DNA from 3 places in the Desulfosporosinus sp. SYSU MS00001 genome. Region 1 is predicted to be linked to each of the others. Evidence: riboswitches for the same ligand, from Rfam matches in the RefSeq annotation. Region 1 holds a riboswitch; each other region holds the start of a gene.
What was found. Region 1 has a riboswitch for cyclic di-AMP ahead of ACPUYX_RS12840 (C40 family peptidase). Riboswitches for the same ligand answer to the same signal wherever they lie in the genome.
Positions count from the first base shown of each region.

Region 2: another riboswitch for cyclic di-AMP. It lies ahead of ACPUYX_RS16655 (C40 family peptidase); the one in region 1 lies ahead of ACPUYX_RS12840 (C40 family peptidase).
Region 3: another riboswitch for cyclic di-AMP. It lies ahead of ACPUYX_RS11510 (YopX family protein); the one in region 1 lies ahead of ACPUYX_RS12840 (C40 family peptidase).

Region 1 is NZ_JBNFTW010000006.1:190,221-193,340, forward strand. Features, by position in the region: gene uvrC (excinuclease ABC subunit UvrC) at 1-173, shown strand, start outside; gene ACPUYX_RS12840 (C40 family peptidase) at 397-1,128, opposite strand; cyclic di-AMP (ydaO/yuaA leader) riboswitch at 1,132-1,267, opposite strand; gene ACPUYX_RS12845 (PFL family protein) at 2,145-3,120, opposite strand, start outside.
Region 2 is NZ_JBNFTW010000010.1:79,443-82,562, reverse strand. Features, by position in the region: gene sigI (RNA polymerase sigma-I factor) at 1-197, opposite strand, end outside; gene ACPUYX_RS16660 (FlxA-like family protein) at 622-936, shown strand; cyclic di-AMP (ydaO/yuaA leader) riboswitch at 1,197-1,337, shown strand; gene ACPUYX_RS16655 (C40 family peptidase) at 1,341-2,102, shown strand; gene ACPUYX_RS16650 (cell wall-binding repeat-containing protein) at 2,417-3,120, opposite strand, start outside.
Region 3 is NZ_JBNFTW010000005.1:261,720-264,839, forward strand. Features, by position in the region: gene ACPUYX_RS11500 (sensor histidine kinase) at 1-487, opposite strand, end outside; gene ACPUYX_RS11505 (response regulator transcription factor) at 484-1,194, opposite strand; gene ACPUYX_RS11510 (YopX family protein) at 1,244-1,618, opposite strand; cyclic di-AMP (ydaO/yuaA leader) riboswitch at 1,829-1,964, opposite strand; gene ACPUYX_RS11515 (lysophospholipid acyltransferase family protein) at 2,342-3,120, shown strand, end outside.

The DNA.
Region 1 (3,120 bases):
AACGCAAGCAACATCTCTTACAGCATTTTTCTTCCCTTGCTGAAATACAACAGGCTTCTGTGGAAGAACTTCAGTCTACAGGGCTCCCCGAAGGAATTGCCCTCTCTATTTTTAATTACTTTCACCCTACAGGTAACCATGACCTTTTACCTAAGGAGAAATCTATTCCATGATTTTGAATTACAGAGTAGAATTATGCCGAAAATGTTACTACAAACGCACACATCAATGTAATATATCTGATAACTATATAAGCAATATTAATGCTTCTTTGACAAAATCAAGCGGGGAGTGTCTCCAATACAGACCCGTTCCCTGGATTCCCCGTTGTTAGATTGATCATAAAAACAACAGCGATCTCTCGCTGTTGTTTTTATGAATCCTTGATAACATAGTCTAATTGACTCGACGGGCACCCAAATAACGGTTTGCGTAATAGTTATCACTCAGATTTGTAACACGAATCCCTTTATTCGAAGCATGAACAAAGCGTCCCCCTCCAATATAAATACCCACGTGAGAAGCGCCCGAAGCGTAGGTGGAGAAAAATACTAAGTCACCTGCCTGTAGCTGTCCTCGACTGATAACGGTTCCAATTCTAAATTGCTCTGCGGCAGTTCTCGGCAATGAAGTATTCGAGGCTCGATAGACATATTGAGTAAACCCTGAACAATCAAAGCCGTTTCGACTTGTTCCCCCAAAACGATAGGGAACACCCTGCAAGCTTAGAGCATTATTGATTAATTGAGAGGTAACCGAACGCGATACTTGTTTCTGAGACTCAGCAGCGACTTGAATTGATTTTGATCGTGCCGCTGGCTCCGGGACAACTCTTGATTGAAGTTTATCTGCTGATTCTGTTACGTTATTTGGTGTACTTGAAGCCGATGAAACGGGTTTCGAAACAGGTGTTGAATCCTTACCCTCCTGGAAAGTAAGAGAAGCAGTTTGCCACTGCAACTGAGTGCGGACGATGTTAGTATAGGGCGCAGTTGGAATGGAAATTAACGTTGTCTTGGCTGCGATTTTACCCGCTGCTGGAACCGATACTGATAAACTGCTCGCCAACATTAAACCAGCCAGAACTGTGCTTCCTAACCACATCCGTCCGGATGAGGAAATTAGCAATGAGAGTCCACCTTTCATTTGCTTACGAGGTTAGTTGACGGATTCGGGCTAAAGGTGTAAGCCCTACACGAGAATTCGTGATTCACCCCAATAAAATCCCCCGCTCCAAACATAAGTTTGGATTCAGCATTTTATATTAGTCTATTCGCCTATGTTAGGCTATTCGCCAGTATGTCTAAAAATCCCTGCAATAATTCATGGAAATATGCACCATAATAACCAATAGTAAAACAAATAAAAACCGCCTCTCAAATTGAGAGACGGACTTTATTTGGACAATAGGAGGCTAAAGAGTCAATATTGAGGCTTAGGTCAAGTAGGTTTTCCCGCTGAGTTCCTTCGGTTTCCCTAAAGGCGATTTCTCCTTTTCCCCAGCCTGGGATGTCGCCATCACCAGAACTTGATCACCACTTAGTCCTCACTTCAATCCTCTTAAGTTAACGTTCTAGAAGTTTCCTTAACACTCCTAGACAATCTAGCCTCTTTTGCAGAAAAGCATTTCCGGCAGTTTGAAAAGCATCGGCCAACGCCCTCCAAACCTCTTAAAGCCTTCCCAACTTTTCCACCTCAAGGCAGGCTACACTGCACTAAGTTCCTTCCTAATGCAGGTTCTACCCTAAGCCGTAGCTATAAAAGCCACGCACTTAGGCCTCCACGGAAAAGGGTAGCGCCCGCATGCCATTGCGGATCCCCCTCATTCCTTAACTCCCAGCAACAACCCTCGACTGGGCGTCGAAAGCCACCACCAGGAACTTCATCGGTATGCCCTCGGCGGATTATTAGGCCCGCCTTCGATTGCCAATCGTGCACTAGAATAACGCTCCATAGCCCAAAGCAAAATTAGTTGTTGTGATTACATTGCCTATTGTACCTGATTATCATAACTTTGTAAAAAACCTTTTAGCCATTTATACCTTCGATTAATAAAGTATAAAGATAATTACGGATTCTTTTTGTCATCTAAACTAAGTTTTTCAGATAAAATCAGTTATTTAGACACTAAAAAAGCAAATCTATTAGTTGGATAAACTTGTAATTGGAGCGGGAATCCGACCGCCGCGATTAATAAAGGTTTTCGAGGAAAACGGATGAACATTCATGACCGGAGCTCCGCCCAATAGGCCTCCAAATTCCACACGTTCCCCAGCCTTTTTACCGATAGCAGGAATGATTCTGACAGCAGTTGTTTTTTTATTAATCATGCCAATAGCAGCTTCGTCAGCGATAATTGCAGAGATGGTTTCAGAACTCACATCCCCTGGCACGGCAATCATGTCTAGTCCAACAGAACAGACACAGGTCATGGCTTCCAATTTATCCAGATCCAAAGCCCCAACCTCCACAGCCTTAACCATTCCGGCATCCTCTGAGACAGGGATAAATGCACCACTTAAGCCTCCCACATGAGAAGAAGCCATGGCACCGCCCTTTTTAACCGCATCATTTAATAAGGCTAAAGCAGCCGTCGTACCATGCGTTCCACAACGTTCAAGACCCATATTTTCTAGAATCTCAGCAACACTATCCCCAATAGCCGGTGTTGGAGCCAAGGACAAATCGACAATTCCAAAGGGAACTTGTAAAGCCTTCGATGCTGCTCGGCCAATCAGTTCACCCATTCGTGTAATTTTAAAGGCAGTCTGTTTTATGAGATTGGAGAGTTCCCCAAAATCTGCATCAGGAAATTCTTTCACAACTTTTGCTACAACCCCCGGACCGCTTACCCCAACATTAATCACACAATCTGGTTCTCCAACACCATGGAATGCACCCGCCATGAAAGGATTATCTTCTGGAGCATTACAGAAAACAACAAGTTTCGCTGCACCAATTCCATCTTGAGCAGAAGTTTTTTGAGCGCAATTTAAGATAACTTCTCCCATTCGTTTGACTGCATCCATATTTATTCCAGCTTTAGTCGTTCCGATATTTACTGATGAACAAACAAAATTTGTTTCACTCAGGGCCTGAGGAATAGCATCAATTAAAGCT
Region 2 (3,120 bases), on a different contig from region 1:
ATAAACAAATCGATGGCTTCGTTAAAAGCGATCAAAGCCTCTGATAATTCCTCATCTCTGCCCCATTCCAGAAAATGAAAACACGCCTGACTAGCCACATGACAAATAAACATTTGAGATTTGGCCAAAAAATCCTCTCGGGCTTTCGAATCCTCTTTCAAACGCTGCCACGTCGATTGGTCTTCCCATTCCGGCATGCTTTCTTCCTCCTACCCTTTTATACGATAGGGCTTCTACTTTTTATGGGGGCTCGCCCCAAATTTTCTTCAAATTCTTCTACAAAAACAAAAATAATGACATCTAAATATCCAACTTTAACTATTCGACACCTCGTTAAGCATTTCCTCTCAAATTAACCAAGCCCTCTTCGATCCTTATGGTAATTATTCAGTGAACTGTTCGGCTAAAGAAACATAACTAAAAGATTCGGTCAAAGAATTCTCGAAAAATTCAAGAGTTACTTCTGTGCTATTTTCAGCTAAAATTCAGTTAATTTTCAGCTAAGATTCAATTACCTGTAGTAACTTGTTTTTATTGGCTTTGTTTTTGGATTAGATCATTATCAATTTTAAAGGTGTTTTTCAGAAGTTCAACTATTTAATTTAGAAAGGAAATTTTTCTATGGACGTTTCAGCAGTATCGTTTGGATCTAATAACGATTATTCTTCATCAACTAATAATAGTCAAATTAAACAAATTCAAAACCAAATACTAAAACTCCAACAAGAATTGAAAACTGAGAATCAGAGTAATGATGACGCTCAAACGAAACAAATGAAAACGCAGCAAGTGCAAGCTCAAATTGAGCTGCTGCAAGCCCAGTTAACGCAGCTTGAATTAAAGAATCAAAACAAAAATTCCGCTCAACAAAGCACGAGCAATAAAGACACACAAAACCTCAAAAATAATTTACATATGATTGATATTCAGGCTTAAAAGTAATTTAGTATGCCATAAAATTCTCTGAGTTTGCTATATAATCTACCGGGATATCTCCTAACTGCAAACTGTAAAAACGCCAAATCGATCATGATTTGGCGTTTTTACAGTTTGTTCTGGACTCTACTTATGTGAAACATATCACAATCTATATTAATGCGATTTGTATAAAAATGGTTCCCTGCCAAATATTACACATTTCATTTTAGAGGATATTAACGAATTCTGTCGAATTCTTGTTTATGAAAATATGGACGAGAAAAATAAAGCTGAATCTGGAAATTATTCTAGAACGGGGGATTTTATTTCTAAACGGGGTGAATCGCCGATATGGCGTAGGGCTGTTACCTTTTGTCCGAATCCGACAACTAACCTCGTAAGCTATGAAAGGTGAAAAGGTAATGAAATTGTCTCCAGCCCTGTCTCAACTATCAGGTGTCATTCTATCCGGGATGCTCTTGGTAGGGAATGTTCTAGTCCCATTAACGTCACAAAGCTTGAGTTTCAATTCTTTCATGAATTCTAGTATCTCAACATCCTCTTCAACGTCAGCCATTGTTCCACAATTTATTCACCAACAGTTACCTGCACAGAAAACTGATCCAATCTTTGATCCAACAATACCTACCGTGATGACAGCAATACCAAACGAGAATCAAATTCAGACGAAAACTACGCAAACAGCAGAAATCTCTCCGCCTGAAAGTACGTCATCCGTACATATGATTCAAGTTGCTCAGGCCGCGTCAAATAATTCTATGAAAGATGATGATGCCAATGTATCTCGCGGCAGCAGTAACCATTCTGACATCATCGATCATGCTGTAAGTTTAGTAGGAAAGCCCTATGTTTTTGGCGGGACATCGTTAAAAGGATTTGATTGTTCCGGATTTACTCAGTATGTTTTCGCTGGATCCGGTATTTCTCTTCCGCGAACGTCTTATGCTCAATATGCAACAGGCGGTTCCGTCAGTAAGAGTAATCTCCAACCGGGAGACTTAGTTTTCTTTTCAACGTATTCTAAGGGAGCGTCTCACGTAGGTATTTATATCGGCGGCGGAAAATTCGTGCATGCTGATAACCCTAAAAAAGGGGTAACTATTACCAGCCTGAGCGACAACTTTTACGTTAAAAATTATCTTGGAGCTCGAAGGTATAAATAATTCGCTTTAGCGTTTTATATGGTAGTTACCAAACAAGCTTTAATAAGAGCATTTAATTCAGATTGTTTTTTATTGTATAATTACGATATTTGCAGCTTATTATACGTATTATACGCCAACTGCGGACTCTTCGGGGCCCGCAGTTTTATTTTGAAACGTAAAAAGGGGTGTTACTCTACGAACTACTCATGTTCGTAGAGTAACACCCTTATTTCCATCGCTTAATCCCGCTCTAACTCATTCAGAGGGATTAAAATATGAATAATTGATTTAGTATAAAGTTTAGATTAAGTATTATTTCTCGACTTGCTACATCAGCTAATCTTTGTAAAAATGAAATTTACGGGACTACTAGAAGGGGGAAAACTGATAGGATGATTAAGATAACCTGAATAAGCCGAATCACCTGTAATTATGTTATTACCTAATATGTGTGGAACACCCATATTATAAATTTCAAGATACTTGTCAATTAATATAAAATTGTCTTCTTCAGACCAGCTAGAATTTTTAATTCTAATTATTGTAGGATTAGGGAACGAATAACTTGCTTTATAGTTTGTGGTATATCCTGTACTAACTTGGGTGACTTCTAACGTTCCATCACTATCAAATGTCAAAGTGATTTTTCCATCAGACGTTGTCCATGTACCCAAAATATCTTGCTGCACTTGGTCAATTGTTAAAGACGGAATTGGATTCTCGGGTTTAACCTCAATAGTAGCTATAGGCTTAACAGCCGTAGACTCGGCTATATTACCTATTACGCAAAAACTTCCCTCGACTGCATATTTGTTTGATTCTATAACTGGCCATGTAACATCAACTGTTTTAGTTGTCCCATCCATCATAGTAGCTGTTATCGTTGAAGGCAGGGTCGGGGCAGTTCCGATTGAAGTTGTTACACTAACTGTACTTAAATGACTTACTCCAGCTTTACCCTGTCCTAACCCTGATATAACACTATCGGGAATAATAACTGTTCCACCAAACACATCGACGGTAGGGGGGAAATTAG
Region 3 (3,120 bases), on a different contig from region 1:
CTTTTTGAAGTATCTGAATGTATTTGTTATCGATTTGGCTGCCAGGCACCATTTCCTGCTCAGCAGATGTGGCTGTAATCTTTCCTGTCATATCAAAAATTGTAATTTTAGCGTCAAAGATACCGGCCAGATATTTCAAGAAGTCCTGCTGAGCCTGAGCCTGAACCTGACTGTTTGATCGCTGATCAAACGGGACGCTCCATGGGCTGTCCGTTTGTTGGAGTAAAGCAAAGTTTACTCGTTTAGCTTCCCGTAACAATTCTTGTTGAATCTGATCGTAGGTTACCTGCTTAACCACAAAGCTGGAAAAGAGCATCACGACAAGAAAAGCAATGACAAAAGCTGTGACATTCGTAAACAAGATCCTGGTGTAAAGATTTTTGTTAAATTGTTCCTGCAGTAAACGTTTAATACGAAGCCCAAATCGATGCAGGGCTCGGATTACCCATTGAAGTTTTTGCCTGCCCTTCTCCAGATATATATTCACGGCGTGGTCGCTCCTCCTTTGGCAGGAGGTGTAAACTGGTATCCCACACCCCAGACGGTTGTCAAGTATTCAACCGGCAAAGATGCCAGTTTGGTCCTTAACCTGCGGATGTGGACATCAATTGTCCGCTGATCACCGAAGAAATCATATCCCCAGACAGCTGCAAGCAGTTCCTCCCGGCTGAAAATCCGGCGCGGATTCAGGGCAAGGTAATACATCAAATCGAATTCTTTGGGAGTAACTTCCGCTTTTTCACCATCAATCAAAACGGTCCTGGTATCCGCCAGGATTTCCAGCCCCGGATATTTTAATTTCCAATACGTTGCTTTTTCTATCGGTTGGGTACGGCGCAAGACCGCTTTTATTCTGGCCACCAATTCCCTGGGACTGAACGGTTTGGAAACATAATCATCTGCTCCCATTTCCAGTCCCAAAACGCGGTCTGCTTCCTCCCCCTTAGCTGTGAGCATGATAATCGGAACCATCCGAACCGCCCTTAATTTACGACAGAGGGTTAACCCGTCCTGACCAGGAAGCATGATATCAAGGATTACCACATCAGGATTTTCCCGGTCGAATACGGCGAGAACCAAGTCGCCGTCACTCACACCAATAACTTTAAAACCTTCCCTTTCCCCATATAATTTGACCAGTTCCAAAACGTTTTGGTCATCGTCAACCAGCAGTACCTTACCACAATAGGCCATTTTTTTCCTCCCTCGGCGGCGGATTTCCAACAAAGCATTGAGCCCATTTTTACAATCCAGAAGTTACAGTCAAAGGGACATTTTGGTATGGATCTCCGACGATCTCGCCAATTCCAACATCAATAATGTTTCTCTTAAAAGAGCTTCCTGCTTCCAAGAGTTCGAAACCGCCAATGGATTTATTCCAAATCACCTGGTACATAACCGAGGAAATGCTAATAACATCACCTTCATAAACATTACTACCCTTGGCATCAGACAAACCTGTCCACTGCAGCAAGTCAAACTTTTCAGCCGGTTCCCACGAACGACCGGGCACACTGACTGCGAAGGGAGCTAACGTCTGCGTATCAAAGGAAATGGCTTGAGGCTTAAACATTTTTTGCCTGACCTTATCCCAAACTCGGAATTTAAGTTCTTTCAATTTACTTCCTCCTTGAAACCTCCATAGTGTCTCACTTAGTAATACATAAGAATATTACTTTTTATGGGGGTACCAATAATAATAAACTCATTTTTTTATTTCATCCAACGATTTATATCCCGGAAGGAACCGGCAAGTTGGCAGTCCTCCTTTCAAAATGCATAAAAGAGTCCTGCGTTAACATACTGAACGCAGGACCCTATTTCAGAAGTTTTCTCTTGAAAGCGCTTACGAAGTTAGCTGATGGATTCGGGCTAAGAGATAGCCCTACCGGCTTAAGCCGGATTCACCCCGAAAATATGGGTCCCCCGTTTCCACTAAGTGCGGAACTCAGCGCGTCTTTAGCTATTTAGTTGGAATGACTGACAACTAGTTTTTAGTATTATAAGTTGGCGGCCAAAACGTGTCAACCTTATTCGTCCAGGAAGATGTTTCCTGGACCGGAAGGCGTTAAAATGATAGGAGTTCTTCGCCTCCTTTCGTAATTATACCGGAGGTATATTAAATGGTATTTACCAAACTATGAACGTGTTTTACGAAAGTGTGAACAAATGTTACAAACCAGAGATTACACAATTATGCTGATTAGTTATCCGTACATACAAGTGCCATACAACTGTCGACCAACTACTTCACTCGTATAGAGGATAATGGTACAATATGACCTAGGAATCGGGAATTTATTACGGATTTAATTATAATTTCTCGGGGAGGTATCACGTTTTGCAGCCTTACTTTCATACTAACTCATATGACACCCCTCCAAATAAACGTTTTTTAGGGGACCGTCTTGTTCTGGATACCCGGTTGGTTTTTGTAGCCGGAGTAGTCAATGTTATAAACCAGGCACGTATTTTGGCGAATCAAGGACGCTATGATGATGCTGTTTGGGTTAAATCGAGCATCGATATCTTAAAAATTATTGAAGGATGCGGCGGTAAATTTCATTTAAGAGGGTTAGATAATATCTCTTCTTGTCATGAGCCGGTTGTATTTATTAGTAATCATATGAGCACCTTGGAAACTTTTGTTTTTCCTTGCTTAATCGAACCCTTCATGAATGTGACGTTTGTTGTTAAAGACAGCTTAATTAAACATCCGTTTTTTGGCTCAATCATGCGTTCAAGAGATCCCATCGTCGTAGGCAGAGATAACCCTCGGGAAGACTTTAAAATAGTCATGGAAAAAGGAAAAGAGCTTTTAAATAAAGGAACATCTGTAATCATATTCCCTCAGAGTACGAGAACCTTAACCTTTGAACCTGAAAAATTTAATTCCTTAGGGATCAAATTAGCCAAGGCTGCTGGGGTTAAAGTAATTCCGGCAGCAATTAAAACTGATTTCTGGGGAAATGGCAAAATCCTTAAAGACTTGGGGCCAATAAGCAGGAATAAGCCTATATACATGAATTTTGGAGAGCCATTCTCAATAAAAGGCAGTGGTAAGGATGAACATCAAGCCATCGTTGATTTTATACAGAGAAATTTGAACGATTGGGAAAC